3 regions of the Micromonospora sp. NPDC048843 genome follow, and region 3 is predicted to be linked to each of the others. Evidence: riboswitches for the same ligand, from Rfam matches in the RefSeq annotation. Region 3 holds a riboswitch; each other region holds the start of a gene.

Region 1 (3,241 bases), on a different contig from region 3:
CGTCCGACGAGCGACGACATCAGGGGTACGCCCGGCGACGTAGCCCGGCCCCGGACACACGTGATGCCTGCGAGCCAGCACACGACTCACAGGCATCACGACGCGTGGGTCAGTAGACCGACAGGTGTACGTGGTTGGTGTGGTCGGTCGACGGGGTGCCGTGCGCCCCGCTGTACGACTTCCACCCGCTGCTGGGCAGCCAGATCTGCCTGTACCAGATCACGTAGAGCACGGCGAGCCGGTCCGCGTTGCGGATGAAGTACGCGGCCAGGTTGTTGCCGTACGTCTTGTCGCCGCCTGTGGCGTTCCCGCCGAAGCCGCCCTTCTGCGCCGCGAAGTCGCAGGCCCGGCCCTTCGGGTGTTCGCCGGAGCCGCTGGGGCGGTGGCACGAGACGTAGCGGGTGAATCCGGCGGCCTTGGCCTGGTTGAGCGCGTGCAGGGTGCGTGGGGTGATGCAGCCGTTGGCCGGCGTGGGGTCGTTGACGCTGCACGACTCGGAGGGCCAGGAGCCGTCGGAGTTGCGCGGTGCGGCCTTCGCGTTGGCGCTGGAGGTGCCCCGGTTGGAGCCGGCGTCGGCTGTGGTCTGCGGTTTGGGTGTCGTGGCCACTGTCAGGGCCCGTTCGGCCTGCTCCTTGCGCTTGGCCATGACCGCGACCTGCTTGCGCTGTTCGTTGATCTCACCGTCCAGGGCGACCCGGGTGCGGTTGGCCTTGTCCTTGCTGTTCAGCAGGTCGCGCAGCACCCGGTCCTCGTTGGCCGCCACCGCGTCCAGCGCGGCTGCCCGGTCCATGAAGCCTTCCGGAGTGTTGCTGTTGAGCAGCGCCGACATCGCACCGAGCCGACCGGTGCGGTAGGCCACCTCGGCGATCTCGCCGACCTTGCCGTTGCGCTGGTCGATCTCACCCTCGATGGTCGTCAGCTGGGTGGCGAGTTGCTTCTGCCGTTGCACCGAGGTGTCCAGGGCGCGCTTCGCGTCCAGGTAGCCCTTGCTGGCCGCCTCGAGTTGGGCCCGCAACGCCGGGGTGCCGCCCTCCTCGTCGGAGTCGGGTGCGGCGGCCCGCAGGCCGGTCGGGGGAGCGGCCGAGGCGGTGCCGGCCGGAAGCGCGACGCCGAGGGCGAACATCGCGACGATCAGGGCCGCCAGTCGGGCGGCGGGTGGTCGTGCTGGTGCCACTGCGCATGTCCTTCCGTCAGCCGCCGACCGGGTTAGCTGACGGGTTCGGGACGGAAGATCCCTACCGCTGACGCGGATGCACCCCAGGAACATGGTTCCCCGGTTCGCCCAGTTGGGCGATTAGGCGGCGACCGCCACCGGCGCCGGGAGGGCGCCGCCTTGTGGAGGCCGGGACCGAGCCTACCGGTGCGGGTGGGGCCGCTGCAGCCGATGTGACGGACGGTGCGTGCGTCGCCACGGAAAATTACGGCGCCGTCACCATTCGATGGAGCCACAGGCTCCAGAAGCGGCGCCGGGCTCGATCTGCAACGTCGCGTGCTCGATGCGGAAGTCGTCGTGCAGGGCCGTACGGGCCGCGGTGAGCACCGCGCCGACCTCCGCGCCGGGTGCCATGGTCAGGTGAGCGGAGGCCACCTCCATGCCCGAGGTGAGCGTCCAGACGTGCAGGTCGTGCACCTCGACGACACCGGGGACGGCGGCGAGCCGGTCGTGCACCGCGGTCACCTGGAGGTGCTCCGGGGCGGCCTGCACCAGGATGCGGATGGCGGCGCGGGCCAGCCGCCAGGTGCGGGGCAGGATGAACACGCCGATGGCGACCGCGACCAGGGGGTCGGCCCACCACCAGTCGGTGACGGTGATGAGTAGCGCCGCGCCGATGACGCCGACCGAGCCGAGTAGGTCACCGAGCACCTCCAGGTAGGCGCCCTGGAGGTTGATGCTCTCCCGGGCTCCGGCGCGCAGGAGCGCGAAGGCGGCGATGTTCGCGAGCAGGCCGAGCACTGCCACCGCGAGCATCGGGCCGGCGATGACCTGGTGCGGGTCGCCGAAGCGGCGGATCGCCTCGATCACCACGTAGATCGCGACGCCGGAGAGCAGGACGGCGTTGGCCAGCGCGGCGAGCACCTCGAGCCGGTAGAGCCCGAAGGTGCGCTGCGGGTCGCCGGTGGCCCGCCGGGTCGCCGTGATGGCGGCGAGCGCCATCCCGATGCCGAGCACGTCGGTGAACATGTGCCCGGCGTCGGAGAGCAGGGCGAGCGAGCCGGTGTGCAGGGCGGCCACCGCCTCGACCACCATCAGGGTGGCGAGCAACCCGAACGCCGCCCAGAGTCGACCTCGGTGCTGGTGTGCGGCATTGGCGACGGACCCATGGTGGTGGTCATGACCTGCGCCCACGAGAACCACCTTCCGCCGCTGGTCGGGACCCGGTCAAATGTATGCTCACATCGCTATGTGTGCAAGTGTACGGGCAGGGCCTTCCGCTGGCGGCAGTCCGCACACGTCAGCCGGTCGGGTCGATGGTGGTGAGCCGCTGGGTGGCCCGGGAGAGCGCCACGTACAGGGTGCGCACGCCGGCACCCGGATCCGCCCGGATCTCGCTCGGGGCGACCAGCACCACCCCGTCGTACTCCATGCCCTTGGCCTCCAGGCTGGTCACCACCTGCAACCTCGGCGCGCCGAGCGCGCCGAGCCACCCGGCGACCTCGTCCCGGCGGGGGACCGGCGTGATCACCCCGACCGTGCCCTCCACCTCGGCCAGCAGGCCGGCGGCAGCCTCCACCGTCGCGGTCTCCAACTCCGTCGCGGGCACCACCAGCTCCACCGGCTCCACCCCGGTCGAGCGGACGGCGGTCGGCAGCGGCAGGTCCGGGTAGAGCCGACGGATCTCCGCCGCCGCCACCGCGAAGATCTCCGCCGAGTTGCGGTAGTTGGTGGTGAGCGTGAAGTCGTGTCGCTTGCGCCGGCCCAGCGCCTGGTCCCGGGCCCGGTCCAGTTCGTCGGGGTCGCCGGTCCACGCGGTCTGCGCGGGGTCGCCCACCACCGTCCAGGAGGCAAGCCGGCCGCGACGACCGATCATCCGCCACTGCATCGGCGAGACGTCCTGCGCCTCGTCCACGACCACGTGCGCGTAGTCCCGGTAGTCCTCCGGACGCTCCCGGGCCGCCGCGCGGGCCGCCCGCTGCCGTTCACCGAGGGTGCTCAGCTCACGGACGCCGCCGGCGAGCTGGAACGGATCGCGTCGCGCGCGGGCCGGCTGTGCGGGCTTACCGAGCAGCGCGTCCAACTCGT
Region 2 (3,241 bases), on a different contig from region 3:
CCCGTATCCCGCACCGGATCGTTGGGAGTCTCGCCTTGGCCGCCGACCACACTCACCCCGCTCCGTCCGCCCCACCACGGGTGCGACGGATACTCGTCGTGACTGTGGTACCTCTCTTCGTCGCCACAGTGCTGGCCGCGGTGCTGCTCTGGCCTCGCGGCGGGTCACCACAGACCGATGGTGGTGCGGACGTGCCGCGCTACCCCGGGACTGTCACCCGGGTGGTGAGCGAGCCGTGCCCGCCGGCGCCGTCGGTTCCGGAGGGCACACCAAGGGTCGGCGACGGGCGGTGCGGCACTGTCGACGTCCGGGTGGACGACGGGCCGACCGCCGGCCAGCAGGTACGGACACCGGTGCCGGACGGGCCGGGCGCGCCCCGGGTCGAGGTCGGCGACGAGGTCGTCCTGGTCGAGCTGGCCGATCCGATCGATCCCGCCGTCAGCAACTGGAACATCGCCGAGCACCAACGCGGCACCCCGATGGTGTGGCTGGCGGTGGTCTTCGCGGCCGCGATCGTCGCGTTCGGCCGGTGGCGAGGTCTGGCCGCGCTCGCCGGGCTGGCCGCCAGCTTCGCCATCCTGCTCACCTTCGTGCTGCCGGGCATCAGCGCGGGCAGGTCACCGCTGCTGGTGGCGGTGGTCGGCGCGGCCCTGATCATGTTCGTGGTGCTCTATCTGACCCACGGGGTCACCGCACAGACCTCGGTAGCGGTGCTCGGCACACTGGGCAGCCTGGTGCTGACCGGCGTGCTCGCCACCATCGCCACGGCCGCGACCCACCTCACCGGCTTCGGCAGCGAGGACGCCACCACCCTGTCGATGTTCCAGGGCGACGTGGACCTGCACGGTCTGCTGCTCGCCGGGATCATCATCGGATCACTCGGCGTGCTCGACGACGTGACTGTCACTCAGGCAGCCACCGTCACCGAACTGGCGAACGCCAACCCCGGGCTGTCCCGGTTGCAGCTGTACCGTGCCGCCACCCGGGTCGGCCGCGCGCACATCGCCTCCACTGTCAACACCATCGTGCTGGCGTACGCGGGCGCGTCACTGCCGCTGCTGCTCCTGCTGACCGCCGACTCGCGGCCGATCGGGCAGATCCTCACCAGTGAGTTCCTCGCGCAGGAGATCGTCCGCAGCGCGGTCGCCACCCTCGGTCTGATCGCCGCCGTGCCGTTGACCACCGGGCTGGCAGCGGTGGTGACCGCCGCCGGGCGCGGCGGTGCCACGCCGTCCACCGGCGCTCCCGCGCCCCGGCCCCAGCCGGACCGCAGCGAGGCTCTGGCCGCACTCAGCTCACCGCGAACGGCCGGCTCCGACGAGCCGGACCGGACGCGGACCGCACCCCCATCCGAGGCCACCGACCGGTGGCCGGAGTCGAACAGGAGCACTGATACGGCATGGTGACACTCCTCAGCGTGACCAGATCGGGCATCCACCCTGAGAACCGCGTCACTGGTCACTCAACGCAATGGCGAAATGACGCTTTTGGTCGGCATCCAGGCGTAGCTCAGCCGGTCGACTCTCGGGTAACCTCGCTGCCGGTCACCGATGAAGGCGCGAAGCGGCGCCTGCGGTGCCACCGCCCAATCGCCAACCGGCGAGCCGGGGACCCAGGTACCTGGGGTGAATCCGCGTCAGCGGTAGGGGCCACTTCCGCCCCGAACCCGTCAGCTAACCCGGTCGGCGGTCGACGGAAGGGAACATTGTGACGGCACCCCTACGCCGCTGGTTGACACCCGTGGTGGCCGTGATCGCCGCACTGACAGTGCTCGCCGGGCCGCTGCCGGCGCACGCCGCCCCGACGAACCCCACACCGTCCGGGCACGAGGAGGACGGCGAGCCCAAGCTGCTCAACGACGTCATCGAGCAGGCCAACCGCGACTACTCCGCCGCAAAGTCCAAGCTGGACAAATCCAAGAAGCGGCAGGGCGAGTTGGCCGCGGAGGTCAACCGGGCCAAGGCCGACCTGGACGCGTTGGCCCCGCAGGTCGGGCAGATCGCCGCCCAGGCGTACCGGACCGGCCGGATCGGCGCGGTCGCGATGCTGCTGGAGAGCGACGCTCCCGACTCGTTCGTCCAGCGCGCCGGGCTGCTCGACGAGATGAACATGGTCAACGAGAAGAAGCTCTCCGAGGTCAACGAGGTGAAGGCCCGCGCCGAGCAGGCCAAGCTGGCCCTCGACACCGAGGTTCGGGAGCAGCAGAAGCAGACGGCCCTGATGGCGAAGCGCAAGAGCGAGGCCGACAAGGCGCTCTCCCTCGTGGGCGGGAAGGGCTTCACCGGCGGCCTGGTGGACGCCACCTCCAAGGTCGCGAAGATCGGCCCGGGTCGCACGGCCGACGGTGACTGGAAGCCGCAGTCGTGCAGCGAGAAGGACCCCACCACGTCCGGCTGCGTCACGCCGCGCACGCTGCACGCGTACAAGGAGGTCAAGGCGGCCGGCTTCAACCGGTTCGTCGGCTGCTACCGCCCCGGTGGGCCGTGGGAGCACCCGAAGGGCCGCGCCTGCGACTGGTCGCTGCAGAAGAGCGGGTTCTCCCCGTGGCACAACAACGACACCCGGACGTACGGCAACAACGTCGCCGCGTTCCTCATCCGTAACGCCGACCGGCTCGGCATCTACTACGTGATCTGGAACCGGCAGATCTGGTTCCCGGCCACCGGCTGGAGTTCGTACAGCGGGCCGTCGAACCACACCGACCACGTCCACATGTCGCTGCTCTGACCCGCACGATTCCCGTCGAGGGCCGTTCCGCGTGACGCGGGGCGGCCCTCGTCGCGTCAGACTGTGGCAGGCGCGGCCGGGTCGGTCGACTCGGGCGATCCGGCCGCTGTCGCCAACGTCGCGAAGCCGGCTGGCACGGCGGCCACCGGGCGCACCGCTCCGGCGGCCAGCCGGTAGGACACCCCCACCACCGCGCACCGCCCCCGCGCCACCTCGTCGGCCAGCACGGGAGACTGCCCGAGCAACGTCTCGACGGTCTGGGCGATGTGGATGTCGACGATGCCGTCGATGTCGTCCACGCCCTCGGCCTCGGCGCGGCGCAGGCTGGGCAGCACGGCGTCGACCACAGCGCGCAGATGACCGCTCGGCGCGGTTCCGGTCGCGGCGGACTCCCGGGCGGCCTGCACCGCACCGCACGAGTCGTGGCCAAGCACCACCACCAGCGGGGTGCCGAGCACTGTCACCGCGTACTCGACGCTGCCGAGCACCTCGGGGCCGGCGGTGTGCCCGGCGG
Region 3 (3,241 bases):
CTTGAGCTGTTCGTCGGTGACCATCGGATCGTTCTCCCCGCGCGCCAGCACCACCGGCACGTCGGTCGCCGCCAGCATCGCGGCCAGGTCGGGCTCGCCGACGGCGAAGGCGGTCGGGTCCATGGCGAGACGCCACCGGCCGTCGACCTGGCGCAGCCCGGCGTCCACCACCGGGTCGTCCGGCGAGACCAGGCCGGCCAGCCCGGAGACCCGCAGGTAGCGGCGCGCCGCCTCGGCGCGGCTGGCGAACCAGCTCACCGGTCGGGCGGCGACCTCGGCGGCGCGGGCCAGCTCAGCGGGTGACCAGATTGCCTTGATGCCCAGCCCGACGACAGCGTCCACCGGCGTTCCCGCGTCGCGGGCGGCGAGCACCAGGCCGACCACCCCACCCAGCGAGTGCCCGAGCACTACCAGCCGGTCGTCGGGAGCGAGGGCCTGCGCGATCTGCTGGGCGAAACCCGGGAAGGAGTACGACGGCAGCGGCGACGCCCAGCCGTGGCCGGCGAGGTCCGGTGCCAGCCACCGCCCGGGCCAGTGCTGATCGAGGTACGGGGCCCAGGGCAACCACACGTCCCCGGTCGCTCCCATGCCGTGCAGCAGCAGCAGGACCGGCCTACGACCGGCGTGACCACCCGTTTTCTCCACCACGGCCGCAGTCTCCCACGGTTCACGGCCCGGTACGAGAGTCGTCCATGACGGACCGCGCGGACAAACGCCGCGGGCGCCGGCCCCTTGTGGAGGACGGCGCCCGCGGCGGTCAACGTGCCCGGGTCAGGCGGAGTAGCCCCGGCTGGTGATCCAGTTGGCCAGGTCGATCGTGGTGATCCAGTACGACGGGTCGGCCGGGTTCGCCGAGTCGGCGATCCGCACGGTGCGACCGTTGTCCTTGTAGCCCACGACGGCGATGTAGTGCCCACCGCCGTAGGAGTGCCAGCTGCCGTCGGTGTCGGTGGCGTCCCCGACGACGTTCGCCACCACGCCCCGACCGTCGGTGATGGCCTTCACCACGTCGGCCTGCAGCCGGTCCATCTGGGCCGGGCTGGGCGCGCCGGGGAACATCCGGGTCCGGTACGGGGAGCCCTTCACCTCGGCGTTGAGCACCCGGGTGGTGTCCTCGGCCGAGTTGGTGCCCATCTCGGTGGTGCCCAGCTCGGCGCCGAGCTCCTCCTGGGTGCGGTCGATGCCGGCGGCGCTGAGCGCGTTCCGGGTGGCCGCCGGGCCGCAGTTGTAGTAGGTGTTCTGCGCCTCGTAGTCGTAGTCGAGCACCTTGGTCGCGGGCGGCTTCGGCCGCTCCGGCTTCCGGGTCAGGTCCGGGTTGCTGCTGGCCTTGGCGGCGGGCGACGCGGCGGTGGTGGCCGGGGCGGCAGTGGTCGGCGCGGCGCTGGCCGAGGGGGACGCGTCCCGAGCCTCGCCGCGGGAGGCGGCGACGTCGCTGCGCATCTCGGCGACAGTGGTCGCGGTGCGCTGGCCGGCCGGGGCGTCGTCGGCAGTGGTGAGCAGGGCGCCGGTGGTGGTGGCGATCGCGAGGGCCGCGGCGGAGGCGGCGACGATCTGGTACGGGCGCTCGGTGGCGAGGCGGCGGAGCTGACGCTGCAGGGTGTGCTTCACGGGGTCCTCCACGGATCGGGGGGAGAGCGGCACACCGGGGCCGGACCGGTATCCGGGCAGGCGCCAGCGCACGGACCGTGGTCCGCAGATGGTGAACCGCTCAGGGGAACGCCCGGCGCGGCCGGGCGGGGAAGGCGATGACCCGGGGGTCAGCTCACCGTCACTGGACGAGTGAGCGGGTGCACCGCCGCGCCGTGGAGGCGAGGGAACAACCGAGGGGTGGAAAGGTGCTGCACGAGGATGGGACTCCTTCCGACACCGCCTACCGGGTTAGCTGACGGATTCGGGCGGGAAGACGCCCTACCGCGGGCCGTGGCTCGCGGATTCACCCCGGACTTACTGGTGGGTCCCCGGTTCGTTGATCACGATTAAGCGGGTCGATGCGGCGTCGCGTCTTGCGATCGGTTACCGCACCGGACGGGACGACACTACTGGCGTCTCAACGCCCTGCCAAGCCAGGTTCACCTGCGTAAACCCCAATTGGCGCGACAATTTCTGCGCGTATTGCCGCTGATGTGACTCGATGGGACAACGGGTTACGGCGACACCTCCGGGCGACAACCGGACAGGCCGTAAAGAACGCGCCCACAATCGCGGGAACAATCCCGCCGACTGCGTCGGACGTCCGCTTTCGTGATTGGGTGAGCGGCCTCACATCACGGATTGGGCTCAACCCACCCGGGCCGGGCGCCACAGTGCCACGGGACGCAGCGCCCCGGCCACCGTGCGGCGCGCGGGGACCAGGGTCGGGCGTAGCCGGGCCGCCGCCGCGTACGCCTCCTCGGCGAGGGCACGAGCGGACTGTGCGGCCAACTCCGCGTCGCGCCAGGCGGCCCGCTCGCCGTCGGCGGCCACCTGGTAGTCGGCCAGCCGCGCATCCCGGACCACCCGGCTGATCAGCACCTCCTGCTCGACCGGGTGTCGCCGGGGATCCCAGCCACGCCGGTGCCCGAACACGTCGCCGAGCTGCGCCATTGTCAGGTCGCCTCGCCAGTACGCCGCCATCGCCGCCCGGTGCAGATAGCGTTCCCGAGCGGCGTACTCGGCGGGGGTGTGCGGGGTCTGCGGGGTGGGCAGTGCCCCGGCGTCGGCGAAGCGACGCGCGGCGGTGTCCGCCTCGTCGTACCCGGTCCAGGCCTGCTCCAGTTGCTCCTGAGCGGTCAGCCAGGCGGCGCGCCGCCGCTGGGCGGTGGTGGCCGCGCCGGCCGCGGCGACGGCCACCTCCTCGGCGTAGCGACGCAGGTCGACGGCCTCGGCGGCGGCCACCTCCCGAGGCGTGGGCCCGGCCGGGAGCGGGTCGTCAGTGGGCCGGTCCCGTTCGGGGCGGGCGGCCAGCACGGTGAGCAGGCCCAGGGTCAGCAGGAACAGCGTCGACCAGATGGCGGCGGCCCGCGGCATCTCGGTCACGAACTGGTAGAAGACGACGGTCTCCATGGTCGGCACCTCGGGGAGAGAGCAGTGCGATGGGGAGCCGCGCCGATCAGCGGGCCGCTGTGGGCCACGGGTCGGCGGGTCAGGGAGCGGGTGGGTCGACAGGGTGCGCGGTGACGGGACGGTCGTCCCGGTGGCTCAGCGTCCGGGTGGGGCCCGGGAAGCCCGACCGCTCGTACCGTCGACGAGGGGCAGCCGGTCA

What was found. Region 3 has a riboswitch for cyclic di-AMP ahead of AB0C20_RS27360 (C39 family peptidase). Riboswitches for the same ligand answer to the same signal wherever they lie in the genome.
Region 1: it holds a riboswitch for cyclic di-AMP, as region 3 does, so the genes downstream of both, AB0C20_RS21360 (hypothetical protein) here and AB0C20_RS27360 (C39 family peptidase) in region 3, are expected to answer to the same signal.
Region 2: it holds a riboswitch for cyclic di-AMP, as region 3 does, so the genes downstream of both, AB0C20_RS02570 (hypothetical protein) here and AB0C20_RS27360 (C39 family peptidase) in region 3, are expected to answer to the same signal.

Annotation. Positions count from the first base shown of each region.
Region 1 covers NZ_JBEZGJ010000092.1:21,372-24,612, reverse strand. Annotated here, with positions in the region: gene AB0C20_RS21360 (hypothetical protein) at 110-1,123, opposite strand; cyclic di-AMP (ydaO/yuaA leader) riboswitch at 1,180-1,311, opposite strand; gene AB0C20_RS21355 (cation diffusion facilitator family transporter) at 1,430-2,347, opposite strand; gene AB0C20_RS21350 (AAA family ATPase) at 2,454-3,241, opposite strand, start outside.
Region 2 covers NZ_JBEZGJ010000005.1:81,053-84,293, forward strand. Annotated here, with positions in the region: gene AB0C20_RS02565 (YibE/F family protein) at 36-1,406, shown strand; cyclic di-AMP (ydaO/yuaA leader) riboswitch at 1,573-1,703, shown strand; gene AB0C20_RS02570 (hypothetical protein) at 1,708-2,727, shown strand; gene AB0C20_RS02575 (carbonic anhydrase) at 2,784-3,241, opposite strand, start outside.
Region 3 covers NZ_JBEZGJ010000146.1:4,435-7,675, reverse strand. Annotated here, with positions in the region: gene AB0C20_RS27365 (alpha/beta fold hydrolase) at 1-648, opposite strand, end outside; gene AB0C20_RS27360 (C39 family peptidase) at 772-1,620, opposite strand; cyclic di-AMP (ydaO/yuaA leader) riboswitch at 1,853-1,993, opposite strand; gene AB0C20_RS27355 (hypothetical protein) at 2,278-3,042, opposite strand; gene AB0C20_RS27350 (hypothetical protein) at 3,178-3,241, opposite strand, start outside.